Regions from separate parts of the Nonomuraea bangladeshensis genome, predicted to be linked through region 1. Evidence: riboswitches for the same ligand, from Rfam matches in the RefSeq annotation. Region 1 holds a riboswitch; the other holds the start of a gene.
What was found. Region 1 has a riboswitch for cyclic di-AMP ahead of ABD292_RS31150 (C40 family peptidase). Riboswitches for the same ligand answer to the same signal wherever they lie in the genome.

Region 1 (4,121 bases):
CTGCTGCTGGCCGTAGTCGGGCTGGGACTGCGGCTGCTGGCCGTATTGAGGCTGCTGGCCGTAGCCGGGCTGCTGCTGGTTGTAGGGGGACTGGCCGAAGGCGTCGTCCGTGCGGTAGCCGACCACGGTGGCGTCGGGGTCGGGCTCGCCGGGGTGACGGCCCTGGTGCTGCTGGCCGTAGGGGGGATTGCCAGGCGCGGAGTTCTCGCCGGATTCGTCTTGCGGATACGGCGGCTGTCCGGTGCTCACCGTGTCACCTCGCTTCGCGTGCGCATGTGGCACGTGTCAGGGCACATGCCTGTGCTGCCCAACGTATCGACATAGGTATCAACAATCACCTTTCCAATTGGTCAAGGTCCGCGTCACCCGATGTCAGATGGAGCAGCATGCGGGTGTTGCCCAGGGTGTTCGGCTTGACGTGCTCCAGGTCGAGGAACTCGGCCACACCCTCGTCGTACGAGGCCAGAAGTTCGGCGTAGACCTCCGGTGAGACCGGTGTCCCCTGGATGGGCCGGAACCCGTGCCGGGCGAAGAATTCGATCTCGAAAGTGAGACAGAATACGCGCCGCAGACCCAGATCCTTAGCCTGCTGTATGAGGGCCTCCACGATCCGGTGGCCGATGCCCATGCCCCGGCACTCCGGATCGACGGCGACCGTGCGGACCTCGGCGAGATCCTCCCACAGGACGTGCAGGGCGCCGCAGCCGGCGACCCGCCCGCCGAGATCGGCCACCCAGAACTCCTGTACGTCCTCGTACAGCGTCACCGTGGTCTTCTCCAGGAGCCGGGGACCCGCGCCCGCGTAGGTGTCGACCAGGCGCCTGATGCCGCGGACGTCGGGCGTGCGGGCACGCCGGACCACCACCGCGGTCTCGGGCGCTGTCAGCTCGGCCACCTGCTCCATGGCTCTCCAGAGTACAGATGTCATTACGGCTCGGACCTAACTCCCTCAACCGCCCCGTACCCGGGGTCCGGCACGACTGTCCAGGCGCAGGTCCGACGTTCGCCGACGTCAGGCAAAACCAAGGGCAAAAAGGACATAAAGTCTCTCCTGTACGCTTGATCACGAGATCACCTTGTGACCCTTCGGTTGTGAAACCTCAACAGATCAAGCAGTTCTGGTTGAGCAGGAACCGGGAGTGCATTAGTGTCCAGCGACGACGTTCCCCGCGTGTCGCGCGCGGGAGACACGCCCAATTCCCGCAAGGGAAGCCGGGGACCCGCCGATGGCGCCCGCCGCACGCCATCACTGGGGTGAATCCGAAACGTTCGGTAGGGCTCCTCCGGCCCGAACCCGTCAGCTAACCCGGTAGGCGTCGAGGAAGGGAGTCGGTTGGTGAAGCGCACGCGCACGCGTGGGGACGAGAGGACGGCGGGCGGGAGCGCCCCCCGTCGGGAGCGGTTCCGGCGACCGTTCCGCCTCGGAGCGGCGGTCCTGATGGCCGGCGCCTTACTGGCGGCCCCCATCGCCCCGGCGTCCGCGGAGCCCAAGCCCTCCCTCAAGGAGCTGTCGGAGCGGGTCGAGAAGCTGCACGTCGAGATCGAGACGCTCACGGAGCAGTACAACGGCCAGCGGGAGAAGTACCAAACCGCCAAGAAGGCCGCCGACTCCGCCCAGAAGACCTTGGCCGACAGCCAGGCCGACCTCGCCGCCAAGCGCGCGAAGGCCGTCATGCTCGCCCAGAACGCCTACATCACCGGCGGGCTCAACCGCTCGCTCACCTTCATGCAGTCCGACGATCCTGAAGAGTTCCTCGACCGGGCCGCGACCACGCACGCGCTGGAGACGCAGCAGAGCGAAGAGGTCAACCAGCTGCTCAAGGCCATGGACGCGGCCACCCGCGCCGAGGCCGGCGCCAAGACCCGCATGGAGGAGCTGCGCGGGATCGTGGCCGACCTCGACGCCAAGCGCGACAAGATCACCGCCCTCGTGGCCAAGACGGAGAGCAGCCTCTTCCGCCGCGCCCTCGGCGAGGCCGGGCAGCCCGGCACCCGCGCCGTACGCGTCAACCTGCCGATCCCCGGCACCGGCAAGGCCGCCGCGGCCGCCAGGTGGGCGCTCACGCAGCAGCTCAAGCCGTACGTGTGGGGCGCGGGAGGCCCCAGCTCCTACGACTGCTCCGGCCTGGTCATGGCCGCCTTCAGGCGCGTCGGCATCTCGCTGCCGCACTACACCGGCGACCAGTGGACCGCGGGCCGGCACATCTCCCGTGAGGAGATGCGCCCCGGCGACCTTGTCTTCTTCTACAGCGACCTGCACCACGTCGGCATTTACATCGGCGGGGGCATGATGGTGCACGCCCCGCGCACCGGCGACGTCGTACGGGTGGCCGCGCTCGGCAACCGGCCCTTCGCGGGCGCGGTGCGCATCGCAGACTGAGCCGGCATGACCCGGTGACCCTTGCTCAAGCGTCCCTTCAGATGAGATGGCGGCGTGCCGCCCAGGCCACGGCCTCGATGGCCGTGGCCACACCGATGCGGTCGCAGATGCCGCGCAGTCTTCGGCGCACCGTGCGTCCGCTGATGTCCAGACGTCTCCCCACTCGATCCACAGTGACGCCCTTGGCCAGCTCGCCGAGTAAAGCCAGATCCGCGTGGCTCAGCTCAACGCCTTCAGTGAGCACTTCCATCGGGAGCCCTCCCCCCCAACAGCAGAATTTGGACCTCACAACGGGCCAAAGCCGCTCGTCTCGCAGAAGGTAAACGCATCTCTGAAAGGTCGTCAAGCGTGATAAATCCCGCCCTTGACGAGCGCTATTGACATGATCGCGTATATGTGACCTACTCGCCATATGCCGACCGGATGCTGGACGCGCGATGACCGATCTCGTTGATCAGTCCGGAGGCTCATCTCCCTCCCCTTCGGGTTCGGCGGACCTTCTGGGTTTTGATCCCGCGGACCCCGGCTTTCTGGTTGATCCCTATGCGCGCTATCACGCGCTGCGCGAACGCGGGCCGATCTTCCGTACGCCGGCCGGGCTGTTCGTCCTGACCGATCACGAATTGTGCGGTGCCATGCTCCGCGATCCGCGTTTCGGTCACGGCCCCAGTCCCATCAACCGCGTCAATCCAGGTCAGCCTGTCGAGTCATTTCTGCGTATGGATCCGCCCGATCACACCCGGTTACGCGGTCTGGTCAGCAGGGCGTTCACGCCCCGCATGGTCGAACGGCTGCGCCCGCGCGTCGAGGCCGTCACCGCCGGGCTGATCGCGGCGCTGCCCGAGGAGGGCGACCTGGTTTCCGGCTTCGCGTACCCGCTGCCGGTCAGGGTGATCTGCGAGATGCTGGGGGTGCCGCCGGAAGATCACGAGCGCTTCCAGGGCTGGAGCGAGACGGCCGCCCGCAGCCTTGACCCGATGCTTACAGCGGAGCTGATATCGGAGAGCGGGCGGTCAGGAAGAGAGTTCCGCGACTACTTCCGCGACCTCCTGGAGCTCCGGCGCCGGCAGCCCGGCGACGACCTGCTGAGCGCACTCACCCGGGTCGAGGAGCTGACCGAGGGCGAGCTGCTGGCCACCTGCGTGCTGCTGCTCGTGGCGGGGCACGAGACGACCGTCAACCTCATCGCCAACGGGGTGCTCGCCCTGGTCCGGCACGGCCTGCTCGCGTACGCCGCCGAGCGGCCGCGGCAGGTCGTCGAGGAGGTGCTGCGCTACGACCCGCCGGTCCAGCTCACCGGACGGGTGGCGCTGCGCGACGCGGAGCTGGGCGGGACGCCGGTGCCCGCGGGGACGGCCGTGGTCGCGCTGATCGGCGCGGCCAATCGCGACCCCGCGGTCTTCCCCGACCCCGACCACTTCGACCCCGGCCGATCCGACCCCGGCCGATCCGACCCCACCCGATCCGACCCCACCCGATCCGACCCCACCCGATCCGGCCCCGGCCGATCCGGCTCCGGCCGATCCGACGCCATCCGCTCGGATGGCGCTCGTGAGCCGGGGCGGCATCTCGCCTTCGGGCTCGGCATCCACTTCTGTCTCGGGGCGACGCTGGCCAGGATGGAGGGCGAGATCGCGCTCTCCGCCCTGGCCGCCGCGGCGCCACGGATGGAGCTGCTCGATCCCGCGCCACCGTACAAGCCGAACCTGGTGCTGCGGGGGCTCGCGCGGCTCCCCGTGCG
Region 2 (4,121 bases), on a different contig from region 1:
ACGGCCTACCTGCTGACCTCGACGGTCACGGTGCCGCTCTACGGCAGGCTGTCCGACCAGCACGGCAGGAAGCCCTTGCTGCTGGTCGGGATGGTGGTGTTCGTGGCGGGCTCGGCCCTGTGCGGACTGGCCCAGGACATGACGCAGCTCATCGCCTTCCGCGCGCTCCAGGGGCTCGGCGCGGGCGCGCTGGTGCCGTTGTCGCTCGCCCTGGTGCTGGAGATGTTCCCGCCCGGCAGCCCGCGCGGCGCGCGCACCCAGGGGGCGCTCGGCGGCGTGATGGCGCTGGCGTACCTGGCGGGGCCGTTCCTCGGCGGGGTGTTCACCGACCAGGCGAGCTGGCGCTGGGGTTTCTACGTGAACGTGCCGCTCGGCGCGGTGGTGATCGCGATCGTGGCGCTGCGCCTGCCCTGGAGGCCGGGCACCGGCGGCGGCGGGCGTCCCGACTACGCGGGCATCGCCGTCTTCACCGTGGCCATCACCGCCCTGCTCGTGGGGCTGACGGAGAAGGGGCTCGACGGCCACACCTGGACCGACGCGCCCGTGGCGGGGCCGATCCTGCTGGCGCTGGCCGGGCTCGCCGCGTTCGTGGCGGTGGAGCGGCGGGCGGCCAACCCGATGATGCCGATGCACCTGTTCGGCAACCGGACGTACACGCTGGTCAACGTCACCTCCTTCGTCACCGCGTTCTGCCTGTACGCCGGGGTCGTCTTCCTGCCGCGCTACTTCCAGGAGGCGCTGGGCGCCGGCGCCACCGAGTCGGGCCTGCGGATCTACCCCATGACGCTGGCCATGGTCGTGGGCAGCGGCGTCATGGGCCTGCTGATGTCCCGTACCAGGGTCTACAAGCCCTGGCTGCTGGCTTCGCCGTTCCTGCTCGCGGCCGGCACCCTGCTCTGCGTCAACCTCGCCCTGGACACCGGCGGCCTGGCGCTCGCCGGGTGGATGCTGCTCATCGGGCTGGGCATGGGGCCGATGCTGTCGGGGCTGACCGTGGCCGTCCAGCAGGCGCTGCCGCCCGCGTACCTCGGCACCGCCTCGGCCAACCTCACCTTCTTCCGCCAGATCGGCGGCTCCGTGGCGCTGGCCGTGGGCGGCGCGCTCTACACCTCCACGGTCACGGCGGAGGCTCCGGCGCAGGGCCTCGCCGCCGCGCACGCCTCCGCCGCGGCCGTCGCCGTGCCGTCGATCGGCGTGGCCGGGGCGGTGATCGCCCTGGTGGCGCTGGCGGCCATGCCGGGACGGCGGCTGGAGTTGCCGGCCGTACCGCAGACCAAGATTGACGCCGGTTTCGCGTCGTAAGGGACCCCGTGCGAAGCTGGGGGTGTCCCAACACCATGGAGGTCCTCAATGGCGGAATCACCGGAGCCGGAAGTCAGCGAAACTCCCGAGGACGAGATGAAGCGCAAGTTCCGCGAGGCGCTTGAGCGCAAGCGCGGCCAGCAGGCGGCCGGCGGCGCGGGTGGCAGGGGCGGCGATCCGTCGAAGATCCACGGCACGCACGGCCCGGCCGCGAACAAGCGATCCTTCAGGCGCAAGAGCGGCGGCTGAGTCAGACAGTTCCGGCAGGTCCAGAGGGGCGCGGTTATTCCGCGTCCCTCTTTTCTTTGCGCGCGGCCAGGTAGATCTTTTGTCCGATTCATGACGATTCGTTTGCGTTCGTCCCGGCGTGCGTGGTTTAGTCTTGCCATTCAACCAGCCGAATCCCGAACCACTCGGGAACCGGGGACCCACTTCGTTGGGGTGAATCCGGCAGCACGCCGGTAGGGCATCTCCTCGCCCGAACCCGTCAGCTAACCCGGTAGGCGTGATGGAGAGGACCCCCGCATGTCGTACCGCGTCACACCCCCGGACGCCGGCTCCCCACCGGTCGAGATTCCCGAGAGCGTAGTGCCGGCCGCCGGCTGAGCGGCCCTTCACCCCAGGCTCTTTTCCGCGCTCCGCGCAGCCTCCCCCGTCAGGTGCTCACCCCTGGCTGCGCCTTTCTCCCCTGAGCGCGTGTCCCTGTCCCCTCGCAAAGGACTCACTGCTTCATGTCTCCCCGCTTTGGCCTGCGTTCCTGCGCCGTGCTCGCCGCCTGCTCGTTCGGCGCGCTCACCGCCGTATCCACCCCCGCCCACGCCGACACCGACGAGAAGATCCTGCTCAAGGGCTCGACCACGGCCTCCTACTTCTGGGACGACGCCTCCGGCCGGGCCGGGGACACGGGCCTGCCGGCCAGCGGCAAGCCCATGCAGAAGGGCCTGGCCGCCAGCCCGAGCTGGCCCCTGCTGACCGAGGGCTACGTGATGTACAAGGGCAAGAAGATGCCCTTCTTCGTGGGTGACCGCGGCCCCGGCGTGCCCTCCAACTCGGGCATCATGCTCGACCTGGACGCCAAGACGTTCGCCGAGCTGACCGGCGGCAGGTTCAACCCCTCCACGCTGTACGTGGACGGCAACGGCGGCCAGGGCCACATCAAGGTCGACTACGTCATCACCAAGTGGGGCCCCGGCGTCGGCAAGAAGAACTACCCGGTGCCCTTCTCCACCGGCGCCTGGTCGCGCCGCGACAACAACCCGGCCGAGCCCCCGAAGGTCGCCGAGAAGCCGAAGACGACGCAGACCGCGCAGCCGGCGAGGACCGTGGAGAAGACGGCGGTCGCACCCCAGGCCAAGACGCAGAACCAGGCCGGCGCTTCCTCCGGCGGCGCGGCCGTCGAGCTCGCCGCCGGCCGGACCGTGCCCGCCCCCGCGGCCGAGTCCGAGCAGGTGAGCACCGGCGTGAGAGGCGCCGTGCTGTGGTTCGTCCTGGCCCTGGGCGGCGGGGCCGTGGTGGTGGCCGGCACTCGGCTCCGGCGCCTGATCAAGGGCTGACCTCGGCCCTGACGCTTTACGTCACCGGACCAGAATGAGATTCTGGCCCGGTGACGACCCGCGTAACCGCCAACGGCATCGACATCGCCTACGAGAGCTTCGGCGCCCCCGGAGGCCGCCCGCTGCTCCTCATCATGGGTCTCGGCGCCCAGCTCATCCATTGGGACGAAGGGCTCTGCGAGCTCCTGGCCGAGCAGGGACACCACGTCGTCCGGTTCGACAACCGCGACGCGGGGCTCTCCACCCACTTCGACGAGGCTGGGGTGTCCGGCCCTGGCGCGGCTCCGCCGTACCTGCTGGACGACATGGCCGACGACACCGCCGGCCTCATGGACGCTCTCGGCTGGCCACAGGCCCACATCGTGGGCGCGTCGATGGGCGGGATGATCGCCCAGACGCTGGCCATCCGCCACCCGGAGCGCGTGCTGACCCTCACCTCGATCATGTCCACCCCCGGTCCGGAGGTCGCGCCGCCGACCGCGGAGGCCTCCGCGATCCTCATGGCCCGGCCCCCCGCCGACCGTGACGGCGTGCTGGAGCAGGCCGTACGGACCTGGTCGGTGATCGGCTCGCCCGGCTACGAGCTGGACCACGAGCGCGTCACCACCCTCGCCGGCCTCGCCTACGACCGCTGCTTCGACCCGGCGGGCACCGGCCGGCAGCTCGCCGCCATCATGGCCTCGGGCAGCCGCGTCGAGGCGCTCGGCCGGCTGGAGGTGCCCACCCTGGTGGTGCACGGCGAGGCCGACCAGCTCGTCCCCCTGGCGGGCGGCCAGGCCACCGCGGCGGCCATCCCGGGCGCCCGCCTGGTGACGTACCCGGGCATGGGGCACGACCTGCCCCGCGCGCTCTGGCCCGACCTCGTGGCCGAGATCACCAAGCTCACCACCGCCTGAACGCGCCGCGGCCCGCGCCCCCCGGCGCGGGCCGCGCAGGTGGTCAGACCTCCAGCTTCTCCTCGATGGCCCGGAGCTGGTGCCGGGACATGGCGAGGTTGGCCCGGGCGCGGTCGAGGGCGAGGTAGAGGAACAGCCCCTTGCCGCCGCGTCCGGTGATGGGGCGGATGATGTGGTACTGGCCCCCCAGGGTGATGAGGATGTCCTCGATGCTGTCCTTGAGGCCCAGCGAGTCCATCGTGCGCAGCTTGGCCTTGACGACCTCGGTGTTCCCCGCGGCGGCGACCTGGAGGTCCAGGTCCTTCGATCCGCCGAGGGTGCCCAGCGCCATGCCGCTGCCGTAGTCGACGACCGCCGCTCCGACCGCGCC

Region 2: another riboswitch for cyclic di-AMP. It lies ahead of ABD292_RS09150 (hypothetical protein); the one in region 1 lies ahead of ABD292_RS31150 (C40 family peptidase).

What each region holds. Positions count from the first base shown of each region.
Region 1 covers NZ_BAAAMV010000009.1:394,306-398,426, forward strand. Annotated here, with positions in the region: gene ABD292_RS31140 (RDD family protein) at 1-249, opposite strand, end outside; gene ABD292_RS31145 (amino-acid N-acetyltransferase) at 335-904, opposite strand; cyclic di-AMP (ydaO/yuaA leader) riboswitch at 1,181-1,331, shown strand; gene ABD292_RS31150 (C40 family peptidase) at 1,439-2,380, shown strand; gene ABD292_RS31155 (LuxR C-terminal-related transcriptional regulator) at 2,418-2,630, opposite strand; gene ABD292_RS31160 (cytochrome P450) at 3,100-4,121, shown strand, end outside.
Region 2 covers NZ_BAAAMV010000003.1:203,901-208,021, forward strand. Annotated here, with positions in the region: gene ABD292_RS09140 (MDR family MFS transporter) at 1-1,302, shown strand, start outside; gene ABD292_RS09145 (DUF5302 domain-containing protein) at 1,351-1,551, shown strand; cyclic di-AMP (ydaO/yuaA leader) riboswitch at 1,688-1,823, shown strand; gene ABD292_RS09150 (hypothetical protein) at 2,034-2,855, shown strand; gene ABD292_RS09155 (alpha/beta fold hydrolase) at 2,906-3,751, shown strand; gene ABD292_RS09160 (hypothetical protein) at 3,795-4,121, opposite strand, start outside.